Regions from separate parts of the Dactylosporangium sp. NPDC000555 genome, predicted to be linked through region 1. Evidence: riboswitches for the same ligand, from Rfam matches in the RefSeq annotation. Region 1 holds a riboswitch; the other holds the start of a gene.
What was found. Region 1 has a riboswitch for glycine ahead of gcvH (glycine cleavage system protein GcvH). Riboswitches for the same ligand answer to the same signal wherever they lie in the genome.
Positions count from the first base shown of each region.

Region 2: it holds a riboswitch for glycine, as region 1 does, so the genes downstream of both, gcvP (aminomethyl-transferring glycine dehydrogenase) here and gcvH (glycine cleavage system protein GcvH) in region 1, are expected to answer to the same signal.

Region 1 is NZ_JBEPDB010000019.1:9,553-17,511, reverse strand. It holds gene ABT297_RS14785 (substrate-binding domain-containing protein) at 1-822, shown strand, start outside; gene ABT297_RS14780 (ROK family protein) at 899-2,071, shown strand; glycine riboswitch at 2,161-2,257, shown strand; glycine riboswitch at 2,258-2,349, shown strand; gene gcvH (glycine cleavage system protein GcvH) at 2,647-3,027, shown strand; gene ABT297_RS14770 (L-serine ammonia-lyase) at 3,071-4,444, shown strand; gene lipB (lipoyl(octanoyl) transferase LipB) at 4,470-5,108, shown strand; gene gcvT (glycine cleavage system aminomethyltransferase GcvT) at 5,190-6,290, shown strand; gene glyA (serine hydroxymethyltransferase) at 6,293-7,564, shown strand; gene ABT297_RS14750 (SAM-dependent methyltransferase) at 7,680-7,959, shown strand, end outside.
Region 2 is NZ_JBEPDB010000166.1:251-6,325, forward strand. It holds gene ABT297_RS42270 (nucleotidyltransferase domain-containing protein) at 1-747, opposite strand, end outside; partial or broken gene ABT297_RS42275 (nucleotidyltransferase domain-containing protein) at 799-1,452, opposite strand; glycine riboswitch at 1,486-1,584, shown strand; gene gcvP (aminomethyl-transferring glycine dehydrogenase) at 1,662-4,487, shown strand; gene ABT297_RS42285 (DUF5999 family protein) at 4,513-4,722, opposite strand; gene ABT297_RS42290 (chorismate-binding protein) at 4,855-6,054, shown strand.

The DNA of each region.
Region 1 (7,959 bases):
GCCATGATCACCAAGGGCGCGAAGGTCATCGTCATCGGCGCCACCGACGCCGCGCAGCTCGGCACCCAGGTCAAGGCGGCCAAGGACGCCGGCGCGAAGGTCATCGCCTACGACCGGCTCATCACCGGCACCGCGGACCTCGACTACTACGTCGCGTTCGACAACTTCAAGGTCGGCCAGCTGCAGGGCCAGGCCCTGCTGGACGGCCTGAAGGCGAAGAAGGCGACCGGCCCGTGGACCATCGAGCTGTTCTCCGGCTCGCCGGACGACAACAACGCGGGCGTGTTCTTCAACGGCGCGCTGGACGTGCTCAAGCCGCTCATCGACAAGGGCGAACTGGTCGTCGGCTCGGGCCAGACGGACGTCAAGCAGACCGCGACCCAGGGCTGGAAGGCCGAGAACGCGCAGTCCCGCATGGACGCCATCATCAACTCGACCTACGCCAAGGGCGACAAGACGCTGGACGGCGTCCTCTCCCCGAACGACACCCTGGCCCGCGCGATCATCACCTCGGTGAAGGCCGCCGGCAAGCCGGTCCCGGTCGTCACCGGCCAGGACTCCGAGGTCGAGTCGGTCAAGTCGATCATGGCCGGCGAGCAGTACTCGACCATCAACAAGGACACCCGCAAGCTGGTGGCCGAGACGATCAAGATGGTCCAGAAGCTGCAGGCCGGTGACGAGCCGGAGATCAACGACACCAAGTCGTACAACAACCAGGCCAAGATCGTCCCGTCGTACCTGCTCCCGCCGGTCATCGTGACCAAGGCGAACGCGGCCGAGGCCTACGCCAACGACCCGAAGCTCTCCCCGCTCACCAAGTAACACCGGCAACGAGGTCGTGGGTCCCCGGAGCTGCCTTCCGGGGGCCCACGATCGTTTCGAGGCGAAGGGACCGCGCGTGTCCACCAGCCCGCAGGAGTCGGTACGCAGGCAAAACCTGGGGGCTCTGCTGCGCTACGTCCACCTCCGCGGCGCGACGTCCCGCGCCGAGCTGACCAGCCGGCTCGGCCTCAACCGCAGTACCATCGGCGCCCTGACGGCCGATCTGGCCACCGCGGGCCTCATCGACGAGGGTGTACCGCAGGAGACGGGCCGCGCCGGCCGGCCCTCGATCGTCGTGCGCCCCCGGTCGTCGCGCGTCTACGGATACGCGCTGAGCATCGAGCTCGACCGCCTCCGCGCCGCCCGCGTCGGCCTCGGCGGCAAGGTCCTCGACGGCCGCGCCGCCGCCCGCCCGCCGGGCACCGACGCCGGCCCGACCGTCGCCGGCCTGGCCGCCCTCATCGCCGACATGCAGCGCACCGCCCCCGCCGACGCCGTGTTCGTCGGCTGCGGCGTCGCCGTCTCCGGCTCCGTGCGCCACCACCTCGGCTGGGCCGACGAGACGATCGAACCGGCGCTCGCCGCGGCGCTCGACGATCACCGCCTCGACCCGCGCCCGGGCGGTCGCCCGCCGATCCTGGGCGGCATCGCCGACCTGGCCGCCCTCGCCGAGCACACCCGCGGCGCCGCGGCCGGCGTCGCCAACGTCATCTACCTGCACGGCGACGCCGGCATCAGCGCGGGCATCATCGCCGGCGGCCGGCGCATCACCGGCTACGGCGGCCACGGCGGCGAGGTCGGCCACATGGTCGTCAACCCCGCCGGCCGGCAGTGCGGCTGCGGCTCGCGCGGCTGCTGGGAGACCGAGATCGGCGAGCGGGCGCTGCTGCACCTCGCCGGCCGCAGCGTGCCGACCGCCGGCGCCGCCGTCACCGGCGCCGTGCACGCCGCCCGCGAGGGCGACCCGGATGCCCTCGCCGTGGTCGTGCACGCCGCCGACTGGCTCGGTTTCGGCGTGGCCAACCTGGTCAACATCTTCAACCCCACGGTCGTGGTCTTCGGTGGCACGCTGCGGGAGTTGTACCTCACCGGCGCCGACCGCGTGCGCGACCGCCTCCACACCATGGCCCTGCCGGCGTGCCGGGACCACCTCGGCCTGCGCACCCCGCAGCTCGGCGACGACGCCCCGCTGGTCGGCGCGGCCGAGCTGGCATTCGAGGCCCTGCTGACCGACCCCCTCTCGCGGTAGCCGGCCGCCGCTCCACGCGGTCGCGACGACCGGGTGGACATGTGCCCGGCGAGCCGCTATCGTTCGGCCCACATGTGAATACTCGCCGTTTATGCCGGGCGGGAGAGTGCTGGCGTCGCTGACGCCGGCCGCCGTAGGAGCAACTTCTCCCCAGAATCTCTCAGGCCCAGTTACCGCTCGGACAGGCGACTCTGGAAAGTCGGGATCTTCCCGCGCCGAAGGTGTAAACCGTCCCTGCGACGGTGAAGCTCTCAGGCACAGATGACAGAGCGGGGAGGCAGACCTGTCCCAGACCTCGGTCTGGGTCGAGAGGAGCCTCCCGCCGTGACCCGCAGCATCGACACACCGGACCGCTCAGCCGTCGCTCGGGCCTGCCCGCGGCAGCCCGGCACCGCGCGGATCAGCCCATCGATCGGGCGGATTCCCCACCCGGTGGCACCCCGCCCTTGACGCCGTGACCGTCCGCGCCCGCGGACCGTCGACCGAGGCCGCGGCAACGCCGAGCTGTGCCGTTCGCCGCAATGCGCGCCGTCGACCGGCCGATCCATCCCGCAACCAGACGAAGAGAGATATCGATGAGCGTCCCGACTGACCTGCGCTACTCCACCGATCACGAGTGGCTCCGCACCGACGGGGACATCGCGACCGTCGGTATCACCGACTTCGCGGCTCGGGCCCTGGGCGACATCGTCTTCGTCCAGCCACCCGTGGTCGGCGCCACCGTCTCCGCCGGCGAGGCGTGCGGCGAGATCGAGTCGACCAAGTCGGTCAGCGACCTGTACTCCCCGGTCGCCGGCGAGGTCGTGGCGGTCAACGACGACGTGACGGCGGACCCGGCGCTGCTCAACAGCGATCCGTTCGGCGCCGGCTGGCTGTTCAAGGTGCGCGTCAGCGACCTGCCGCCGCTGCTGGACGCCGACGCCTACCGCGACCTCATCTCCGGGGAGAACGGATGACCGGCAGCGTCGCGGACCACCGACTGTCGGATGGGCAACCCCCATGGCGTTGAGCGCCTTCGACCTGTACTCGGTCGGCATCGGTCCATCCAGCTCGCACACTGTCGGGCCCATGCGCGCGGCGAAGACCTTCGCCGACCGGCTGGTCCGCGATCGACACGCGCCCTTCGTGCACCGCGTGCGGGCCGATCTGTACGGATCGCTCGCCGCGACCGGCCGCGGGCACGGAACACCGAAGGCCGTCATGCTCGGCCTGGAAGGCGATGACCCGGCAACGGTCGACATCGACCACATCGACGAGCGTGTCGAGGCCATCGCCAGGCAGCACACCCTGACCCTGCCCGGCGGCCACGTCATCGCCTTCGAGCCCGACCGTGACATCACCCTGCACCGCAGGCGAACGCTACCCGCCCACCCCAACGGCATGTCCTTCACCGCCCATGCGGACGACGGCACGATCATCGACCAGCGAACGTCCTACTCGATCGGCGGAGGTTTCGTCGTCGACGCCGCCGCGGACGGCACGATCGCCGTGGTGGCGGACGACACCGTCGTGCGCTACCCGTTCACCACGGCCACCGAGCTGCTCGCCCACTGCCACGAGACCGGCCTGTCGATTTCGGAGATCATGCTCGCCAACGAGCGTTCGTGGCGAACGACGGACCAGATCCGGGCCGGCCTGCTGTCCCTCTGGCAGGTCATGGCCGGCTGCGTCGAGCGCGGCTACCACCGCACCGGGGTGTTGCCCGGCGGCCTGAAGGTGCCGCGCCGCGCACCCGGCCTCTTCGCCAAACTCTCGACGCGCCACGACCCGGCCGACCCGCTGCATGCCGTCGACTGGATCAACCTGTACGCCCTGGCCGTCAACGAGGAGAACGCCGCGGGCGGCCGCGTCGTCACCGCACCGACCAACGGCGCCGCGGGCATCATCCCCGCGGTGCTGCACTACTACGTACGTTTCGTGGCCGGCGCGAGCGACGACGGCATCGTGCGGTTCCTGCTCACGGCCGCCGCCATCGGCATCATCATCAAGGAGAACGCCTCCATCTCGGGCGCCGAGGTCGGCTGCCAGGGCGAGGTCGGGTCCGCCTGCGCGATGGCGGCCGCCGGGCTGTGCGAGGTCACCGGCGGCAGCCCGGAGCAGGTCGAGAACGCCGCCGAGGTCGGCATCGAACACAACCTCGGCCTCACCTGCGACCCGATCGGCGGCCTCGTGCAGATCCCCTGCATCGAACGCAACGCGATCGCCTCCGTCAAAGCCGTCAATGCCGCCCGCCTCGCCCTGCACGGCACCGGGAGTCACAGCGTCAGCCTGGACAAGGCGGTCAAGACCATGCGGCAGACCGGGTACGACATGCACACCAAGTACAAGGAGACCTCCCGTGGTGGCCTGGCCGTCAACATCGTCGAATGCTGAGCGCTCGGTGAGCACTGGTGGGAGCATGCGCGTCATCCGCGCGGGGCTGGTCCCCTACGAGCGGGCATGGCAGCTGCAGCGCGAGATTCATGCCGAGGTCGTGCGCGGGGACCGTCCCGGCACCGTCCTGCTCCTGGAGCATCCGCCGGTCTACACCGCCGGCAAGCGCACCGAACCGTGGGAGCGCCCGTTCGACGGCACGCCCGTCATCGACGTCGATCGCGGCGGAAAGATCACCTGGCACGGCCCGGGGCAGCTGGTCGGCTACCCGATCGTGAAGCTGCCCGACCCGATCGACGTCGTCGCCTACGTACGGCGGATCGAGCAACTGCTCATCGAGGTCTGCGTCGACCTCGGCGTCACCGAGGCGGGCCGGGTGGACGGACGCAGCGGAGTCTGGCTGCCGGCCGGCGACAACCGGCCGGCCCGCAAGATCGCGGCCATCGGGATCCGCGTCGCCCACGGCGTGACCCTGCACGGTTTCTCGATCAACGCGAACTGCGGCCTCGCCCCGTACACGAACTTCGTCGCCTGCGGGATCTCCGACGCCGGCGTGACGTCGCTGTCGGCCGAGCTCGGTCGCGACGTGACGGTGGACGAGGTCCTCGCCCTTGTCGAGGCCCGCCTGCCCACGCTGTTGACGACCGAGGCCGCGGCGTCGTGACGGCTCATCCGGTCTGCGCCTGCCCACCCATCGACTCCCGCGAGTCGTGACCCGAGCCGTCACGAGCTGAGAGGTATCCCCATGTCGAAGAAGACCCCCTTGCACGACATCCATGTGGAACTCGGCGCATCGTTCACCGACTTCGCCGGTTGGTCCATGCCGCTGCGCTACACGTCCGAGCTGGCCGAGCACCACGCCGTGCGGACCGGCGCCGGAATCTTCGATCTCAGCCACATGGGCGAGATCGAGCTGTCCGGTCCGGAGGCGGGCCGGGCCCTCGACCACGCCCTGGTCGGCGAGCCGTCGAAGATCGCCGTCGGCCGGGCCCGCTACTCCATGCTGGTCCACGAGACCGGTGGCGTGCTCGACGACCTCGTCGTCTACCGTCTGGGCGAGGACAGGTACCTCATCGTCGCCAACGCCGGCAACGCGGTGATCGTGCACTCCTGCCTGCGTAACCGGATCGACGGCTACGCCGCCGCGATCCGGGACGCGTCCGGCGAGTGGGCGCTGCTGGCGGTCCAGGGCCCCAACTCCGCCGCGATCATCGGCGAGCTCGCCGATGTCGACGTGCCCTCGCTGAAGTACTACGCGGTCGACCCGGCGCGGCTGGCGGAGCGCGACGTGCTCCTCGCGCGCACCGGCTACACCGGCGAGGACGGCTTCGAGGTCTACTGCCGCCCGGCGGACGCCCCGGTCCTCTGGCGGGCGATCAGCGCGGCGGGCGCCCGGCATTCGCTGGTCCCGTGCGGCCTGGCCTGCCGTGACACGTTGCGCCTCGAGGCCGGCATGCCGCTGTACGGCCAGGAGCTCACCGTTCGCACCACGCCGTTCGAGGCGGGACTGGGCCGGGTCGTGGCGTTCGGAAAGCCGGGCGGGTTCGTCGGCGAGACGGCCCTGGCCGCCCGGCGCGACGAGGGCCCGGCCCGGGTCCTGGTCGGGTTGACCTCCACCGGGCGACGAGCCCCGCGCACCGGTTACGCCGTCCTCGACCCGGACACCGGCGAACGCATCGGCGAGATCACCTCGGGCGCCCTGTCGCCCACCCTCGGCCACCCCGTGGCGATGGCCTATCTGCCGCCCGACCGCAGCGGACCGGGCACCGAGGTGCTCGTCGACATCCGGGGCAGCCAACAGCGGGCCACGGTCGTCCAGCTGCCCTTCTACCGCCGCGGAGTCTGACCATGGCCGTGCTGGATCGCCGGCTCGCCGACGTCGACCCCGAGGTGTACACCGCCGTGCGCGCCGAGCTGGGTCGTCAGCAGAGCACGCTGGAGATGATCGCGAGCGAGAACTTCGCGCCGGTCGCGGTGATGGAGGCGCAGGGCTCCGTCCTGACCAACAAGTACGCCGAGGGCTACCCGGGCCGGCGCTACTACGGCGGCTGCGAGCACGTCGACGTGACCGAACGCCTCGCCATCGAGCGGGTGAAACGCTTGTTCGGTGCCGGGTTCGCCAACGTGCAGCCGCACTCGGGCGCCCAGGCGAACGCCGCCGCGATGATGGCCCTGCTCGAACCGGGCGACACCATCCTGGGCCTGGACCTGGCGCACGGCGGCCACCTCACCCACGGCATGCGGATCAACTTCTCCGGCAAGCTCTACAACGTCGTCGCCTACCACGTGTCCCCGCAGGACAACCGCGTCGACCTGGCCGAGGTGCGGCGACTCGCCGAGGAGCACCGGCCACGGCTCATCGTCGCGGGCTGGTCGGCCTACCCCCGGCAGCTGGACTTCGCGGCCTTCCGGCGGATCGCGGACCAGGTCGGCGCGTACCTGATGGTGGACATGGCGCATTTCGCCGGGCTCGTCGCCGCCGGGCTCCACCCGAACCCGCTGCCGGACGCCGACGTGGTCACCACGACCACGCACAAGACGCTCGGCGGCCCGCGCGGCGGGGTGATCCTGACCAACCGCGAGGACGTGGCGAAGAAGGTCAACAGCGCCGTGTTCCCCGGCCAGCAGGGCGGCCCGCTGGAGCACGTGATCGCGGCCAAGGCGGTCGCGTTCAAGCTCGCCGCCGAGCCGGCGTTCCGCGAGCGCCAGGAGCGTACCCTCGCGGGCGCCCGGCTCCTGGCGGAACGGCTGAGCGCTCCGGATGTCGCCGCCGCGGGTGTGTCCGTGGTGTCGGGCGGCACCGACGTCCACCTGGTGCTGGTCGATCTGCGCGAGTCGGAGCTCGACGGGAAGCAGGCGGAGGACCGCCTGCACGACATCGGCATCACCGTGAACCGCAACGCCGTACCGTTCGACCCCCGGCCGCCGATGGTGACCTCGGGACTGCGCATCGGCACGCCGGCCCTGGCCAGCCGCGGCTTCGCGAGCACGGCCTTCGCGGAGGTCGCCGAGATCATCGCGACGGCCCTCAAGCCCGGCTACGACGAAGGCGTCGCCGCCGAGCTGCGGGAACGCGTGGCTACGCTCGCCCGTACACACCCGTTGTACCCGGAGCTGTGAGAGGGGCGACGCGATCACAAACGGGTGGCACATGAGCGGGGTCGCGGCGGGACGACGACATCGGCAGGCGACTAAGCTACGGGGATCGATAGCCGGTCCGTCGAGGGAGACGATCATGCCGCAGAGTCGCGCCGGACACCCGGTGGAGGCGCCGGCCCCCAAGCTTGACACCTCGGTGCCGCATTCCGCACGAGTGTGGAACTACTGGCTGGGCGGCAAGGACAACTTCGCCCCCGATCGCGCGGTCGGCGACCAGGTCAGCGCGGTCTTCCCGGAGATCGTCGAGGCCGCGCGGTACGCTCGGGCGTTCCTGGGCCGGGCCGTGACGTACCTCGCCGCCGAGGCCGGCATCCGCCAGTTCCTCGACATCGGTACCGGCCTGCCCACCGCCGACA
Region 2 (6,075 bases), on a different contig from region 1:
GCGCAGGCGGGTGCGGATGACGAGGTCGTCGAGGGCCGGGCCGGCGGACGGGGCGGCCGGGAGCTTCGAGGCGTCGCGGGCGGCCTCCAGCTCGGCGCTCAGGCGCGCTACGTCGGCGGCCAAGGTCCGCGGGTCGACCAGGCCCGGCGGCAGGGCGCGGTGCTCGCCGGCCCGCTTGGCCTCGATCAGGCCGGGCACGTACGGGAGGGTGTTGAGCACCCGAAGGTCCGCCTCCACCTCGCCGGTGCGCATCAGGTGGATGCCGGTGTGCAGCACGCGCAGGGTGTAGAGGGCCGGCTTCAGCTCGCCGGTCTTGAGGTACAGCTGCCACTGGCCCGCGGCGAAGCCCAGGTAGTGCCGGGCGTGCTCGGGGGTCAGGCAGTGCGGCGCGAGGGCCTTGAGCTCCTCGTGCAGCGCGGAGGTGCGCAGCAGCAGCGGCGAGAGGAGCTGCTCCAGGACGTAGCCGTTGGGCTTGAGCAGCAGGCGGACGAACTTGGCGAGCTCCTGGCTGATGACGTCCAGCTCCATGCCCTCGCGGACGCCGCCCGACTGGACCGTCTCCGGGCCCGTCGTCAGGCCCACAACCTCCTCGAGCGGCAGGACGTGGCAGGCGCGCAGGTCGAGGTCCGAGTCGACGGACGCGAAGCCGTACAGGTGGGCGCCGCTCACCGTGGCGAACACGAGCGGGTACGGGTGTCCGTCCGCCACCTCGCCCGCCCACGGCGGCACGTCGCCGAGGACCGGCAGCGGCGGCGGGGCGGACACGCAGGGTACCGATGCCGGCACCGATGCGAAGGGCCGCAGCCGCACCAGGAACTCCTCGACCGCCGGGCGGTCCGGATCCTCCGGCAGGGTGGAGGCGGACTCCGCGCGCCGCAGCTCGGCGGACAGCGAGGCGGCCAGGGCCTCGAAGTCCTCCCAGGTCAGCTCGCCGCGGCGGATGGCGAGCAGCTCGTCGCGGTCGGCGGAGACGTCGACCAGCACCTCGCCGGTGCGCAGCACGTGGGCGCCGGCGCGCAGCAGGCGGGCCATGTGCATCGCCTGCTTCCAGCGCACCTCGCCGGTCTTCGCCCGGGTCGCGGTGAGCTTGGCCAGCTGGTCGCGGGCGTAGTCGCCGTAGGTGCGGGCGGCCCGGCGCGACAGGAACGCCGGGCGCAGGTCCAGCAGGGCCCGGCCGGCGTCGGTGACCCGTTCGACGAGCGGGGACGACAGGCACTCCCAGACCGTCGGATTGGCGGCCAGCGCGAGCGTGCAGGCGCGCTCGACCTCCCACGAGAACTGCTCCGGCAGCGGGCCCTCGAGGTGCGCCGGCGGCTTGTCCAGGCGCCAGAACAGCGGGGTCGGCGCCTGGAAGACGCCGCGGCGGTCGGTGTCGGAGTCCGGTCCGTCGAGGCCGTAGGCGCGGGATCCGACGATCGCGGAATAGATCGTGTGCGACGCCACGATGGTCAGGTCCTGCACAGGAGGTAGGGTAGGCGAGCCGGCAATACCCGCGTGGGAGAGACCGCCGTTGGCAACCGACGGCGGCGCCGAAGGGGCAAATCCTCCCCGGAACCTCTCAGGCAAAAGGACCGCGACGGGTTGGCACCTCTGGAGTCTGCGACAGAGGGGGAGGAGCGCGTCCTATCGCCCCTGTCCCGCGAGACCCAGAGAGTGTGGCTATGACGAGTTTTGCCGCGCGGCACATCGGCCCTTCCGCCGACGACCATGCCCGCATGCTCAAGGCCGTCGGATACGAGTCGGTCGAGGAGCTCATGACCGCCGCGATCCCCGGCTCGATCCGCTGGCGCGAGCCGCTCGAGCTGCCGCCGGCGGCGTCGGAGGCGCAGGTGCTCGCGGAGCTGCGCGAGCTCGCCTCGGCCAACCGGCCGCTGGTGTCGATGATCGGCCTGGGCTACCACGGCACGCACACGCCGCCGGTGATCCTGCGCAACGTGCTCGAGGACCCCTCGTGGTACACGGCCTACACGCCGTACCAGCCGGAGATCAGCCAGGGGCGGCTCGAGGCGCTGCTGAACTTCCAGACGGTCGTGGCCGACCTGACCGGGCTGCCGGTCGCCGGGGCGTCGCTGCTGGACGAGGCCACCGCCGCGGCCGAGGCGATGACCCTCGCCCGCCGCTCGTCCAAGGTCGCCTCCGAGGTGTACGTCGTGGACGCCGACGTGCTGCCGCAGACCCTCGCCGTGATCCGGACCCGGGCCGAGCCGCTCGGCATCGAGGTGCGCGTCCTCGACCTCGCGACGCGGGAGCTGCCGGCCGAGTTCTTCGGGCTGCACCTGCAGTATCCGGGCGCCTCCGGCGCGGTCCGCGACCACGAGGCCCTCGTCGCGCGGGCCCACGAGCGGGGCGCGATCGTCACCGTCGCCGCCGACCTGCTGGCGCTGTGCCTGCTGCGCGAGCCCGGCGCGATCGGCGCCGACGTCGCCGTCGGCAGCGCCCAGCGCCTGGGCGTGCCGATGGGCTTCGGCGGCCCGCACGCCGGCTACATGTCGGTCCGTCAGGGCCTGGAGCGCACGCTGCCCGGCCGGCTCGTCGGCGTGTCGAAGGACGCCGGCGGCGCGCCCGCCTACCGGCTCGCGCTGCAGACCCGCGAGCAGCACATCCGCCGGGAGAAGGCGACCAGCAACATCTGCACCGCGCAGGTGCTGCTCGCGGTGACCTCGAGCATGTACGCGGTGTACCACGGCCCGGACGGGCTGCGCGCGATCGCCGCCCGCACCCACGACACTGCCGTCCGGCTCGCCGCGGGGCTGCGCGCCGGCGGGGTCACCACCGAGCATCTCGCGTTCTTCGACACCGTCACTGCCGTCGTGCCGGGCCGGGCCGCCTCGGTCGTCGAGGCCGCCGCCGAGCGGGGGATCAACCTGCGCCTGGTCGACGCCGACCGGGTGAGCATCGCCTGCGACGAGACCACCACGTCCGACCACGTGCGCGACGTGCTCGCCGCGTTCGGGCTGTCGCACATCGAGGTGACCGAGCTGGACAGCACCGACGCGGTGCCGGCCGGGCTGCGCCGCGCGTCGGCGTACCTGACCCACCCGGTGTTCTCCAGCCACCGCTCGGAGACGGCGATGCTGCGGTACCTGCGCAGGCTCTCCGACAAGGACTACGCGCTCGACCGGGGCATGATCCCGCTGGGGTCGTGCACGATGAAGCTCAACGCGACGGCCGAGATGGAGCCGATCACCTGGCCCGAGTTCGCCGGCCTGCACCCGTTCGCGCCGGCGTCGCAGACCCAGGGGTATCGCCGGCTGATCGGCGACCTCGAGCGCTGGCTGGCCGAGGTGACCGGCTACGACGCCGTGAGCCTGCAGCCCAACGCCGGATCGCAGGGCGAGTTGGCCGGGCTGCTGGCGATTCGGGCGTATCACCTGGACCGCGGCGATACCGGGCGGGACGTGTGCCTGATCCCGTCCAGCGCGCACGGCACCAACGCGGCCAGCGCCGTGATGGCGGGCATGCGGGTCGCCGTCGTCGCCTGCGACGAGCTCGGCAACGTCGACCTGGGCGACCTGGACAAGAAGATCGAGCAGCACGGCGAGCGGCTCGCCGCGATCATGGTCACGTATCCGTCGACGCACGGCGTGTACGAGACCGGCATCGCCGACCTGTGTGCGAAGGTGCACGAGGCCGGCGGGCAGGTCTACGTCGACGGCGCCAACCTCAACGCGCTGCTCGGCTACGCCAAGCCGGGCAAGTTCGGCGCCGACGTGTCGCACCTCAACCTGCACAAGACGTTCTGCATCCCGCACGGCGGCGGCGGCCCCGGCGTCGGGCCGGTGGCGGTGCGCTCGCACCTGGCGAAGTACCTGCCGTCGCACCCGTTCCTGGCGGCCGACGCGCCGGTCGGGCCGGTCTCGGCCGCGCCGTGGGGCTCCGCCGGGATTCTGCCGATCCCGTGGGCGTACCTGCGGCTGATGGGCCCGGAGGGGCTGAGCCGGGCGACGGCGGCCGCGGTGCTGGCGGCCAACTACGTGGCGGTCCGGCTGCGCGAGCACTACCCGGTGCTCTACAGCGGCGCGGAGCACCTCGTCGCGCACGAGTGCATCCTGGACCTGCGCGGGATCACCCGGGACAGCGGCGTGACCGTCGCCGACGTCGCCAAGCGGCTCATCGACTACGGCTTCCACGCCCCGACGATGTCGTTTCCGGTCGCCGGCACCCTCATGGTCGAGCCGACCGAGAGCGAGGACCTGGGCGAGCTGGACCGCTTCTGCGACGCGATGATCGCGATCAAGGGGGAGATCGACCGGGTCGCGGCGGGCGAGTGGCCCGCCGGCGACAACCCGCTCGTGAACGCGCCGCACACGGCGGCGGTGGTCACGGCCGACGAGTGGGAGCACGCATACCCGCGGTCGCTGGCAGCCTACCCGTCCGCGGCCGCGCGGGAGGCGAAGTACTGGCCGCCGGTGCGCAGGATCGACGACAGCTACGGCGACCGGAACCTGGTGTGCGCATGCCCGCCCACCTCAGCGTACGAAGAGTGACGGGCCCGCAACTACTGAGCGTTATCTATGCGGCGCCGACGAGCGTGTGTGGAGCCGGACCCCGGTGCGGCTCAATCACGCTGCAATCGGGCAGAAGCTCTCCGGTGTCCTCAAAGGCGATCACACCGTTGCAAAGGAGGCTCCACCCCTGCTCGGGGTGGCTCGCCGTGATCTTGGCGGCCTCGCGATCGACGTCGGCGGCGGAGGGGCAGGGCGGCTGGTGCTGGCAGAGCATCGGGGGTCTCCGATTGAGAGGTTCAGTTGAGGCCTGTGTGGTTCTTCACATGATCAGTGATGCACGCTACTACGGCCAACGACACTATTCCGAGCATGTGACGGCACAACTTGGGGATAATCCACCCTTCGTATGAGCACATTAGGTCCGGTCGTCGGGTACGGGCCCCGGATTGTGGATCTTCACTCTCCCGGGTTACCCAACGCGTGCCGTTCGCATGTATGGGAGCGCTCCCGGCTGGAATGGCACGCGCGGGACGGTGGCGATCCACTTCAATTGCTCACCGCTTTCGCGGAATTACACGGAGTACCGATCGGGGATTTGGCTTCGTCACGGAAGGTGATTGACGCATCCGCTTGCGGGATCGCGGTGCTGTTGTCGCCACCCTCCGTGACACCCTCCCCGGTCGCCTCGGTGCCCGACCTCGTCGCCATCGCCTACGAGCACGGCGACCGGACCCCGTCCGCACCGGCCGGATTCCCCGCAACCATGGCCGGAACACGGCCCGGAACTGTCGGAAACTGGACACCGAGCTGGAGCCCCGCCCGGCACGCCGCCGCGGTGGAGGAGGTGCGGGCCGCGATCGCCCGCGGCGACGTGTACGTCGTGAACCTCGTCGGCCACGCCAGCGCCCCGTTCGACGGCGACCCGGCCCCGGCCCTCGCCCGCGTGGCGGCCCTGCCCGGCGCGCGGTACGGCGGCGTCCTGCGCGGCGAGCGCTGGTGGCTGGCGTCGGCCTCGCCGGAGACCCTCGTCGAGGTCTCGGGCGGCCGGGCCGTCACCCGCCCAATCAAGGGCACCCGCCCCGCCACCGCCGAAGGCCGCGCCGAGCTGCTCGCCTCGGCCAAGGAGCGAGCCGAGCACGTCATGATCGTCGACCTGGAGCGCAACGACCTCGGCCGGGTCGCCCGGGTCGGCTCGGTGCGCGTCGATGAGCTCTTCGCGATCCGCCGTTGGTCCGGGCTGTGGCAGGCCGAGTCGACGGTCAGCGCGCGGCTCGCCCCGGGGGTCGGCCTCGCGGAACTGCTCGCCGCGGTCTGGCCCGGCGGCTCGGTGACCGGCGCGCCGAAGCTCGCCGCGATCGACGTGGCCACGCGGCTGGAGCCGGTCGGCCGGGGGCCGAGCATGGGCGCGTGCGGCTGGATCGGCCACGACCGGGACGGGCGCGTCGCGGTCGACCTAGGGCTGACCATCCGCACCGTGGCCGTCGCCGGCGGCCGCGTCCACCTCTGGGCCGGCGGCGGCATCGTGTGGGACAGCGACCCGGCCGCGGAGGTCGCCGAGGCGGCCGCGAAGACCGCACCCATCAAGGCGGCCCTGCGCTGTTCCTAGCCTGGCGCTCGCTTCGCTCGG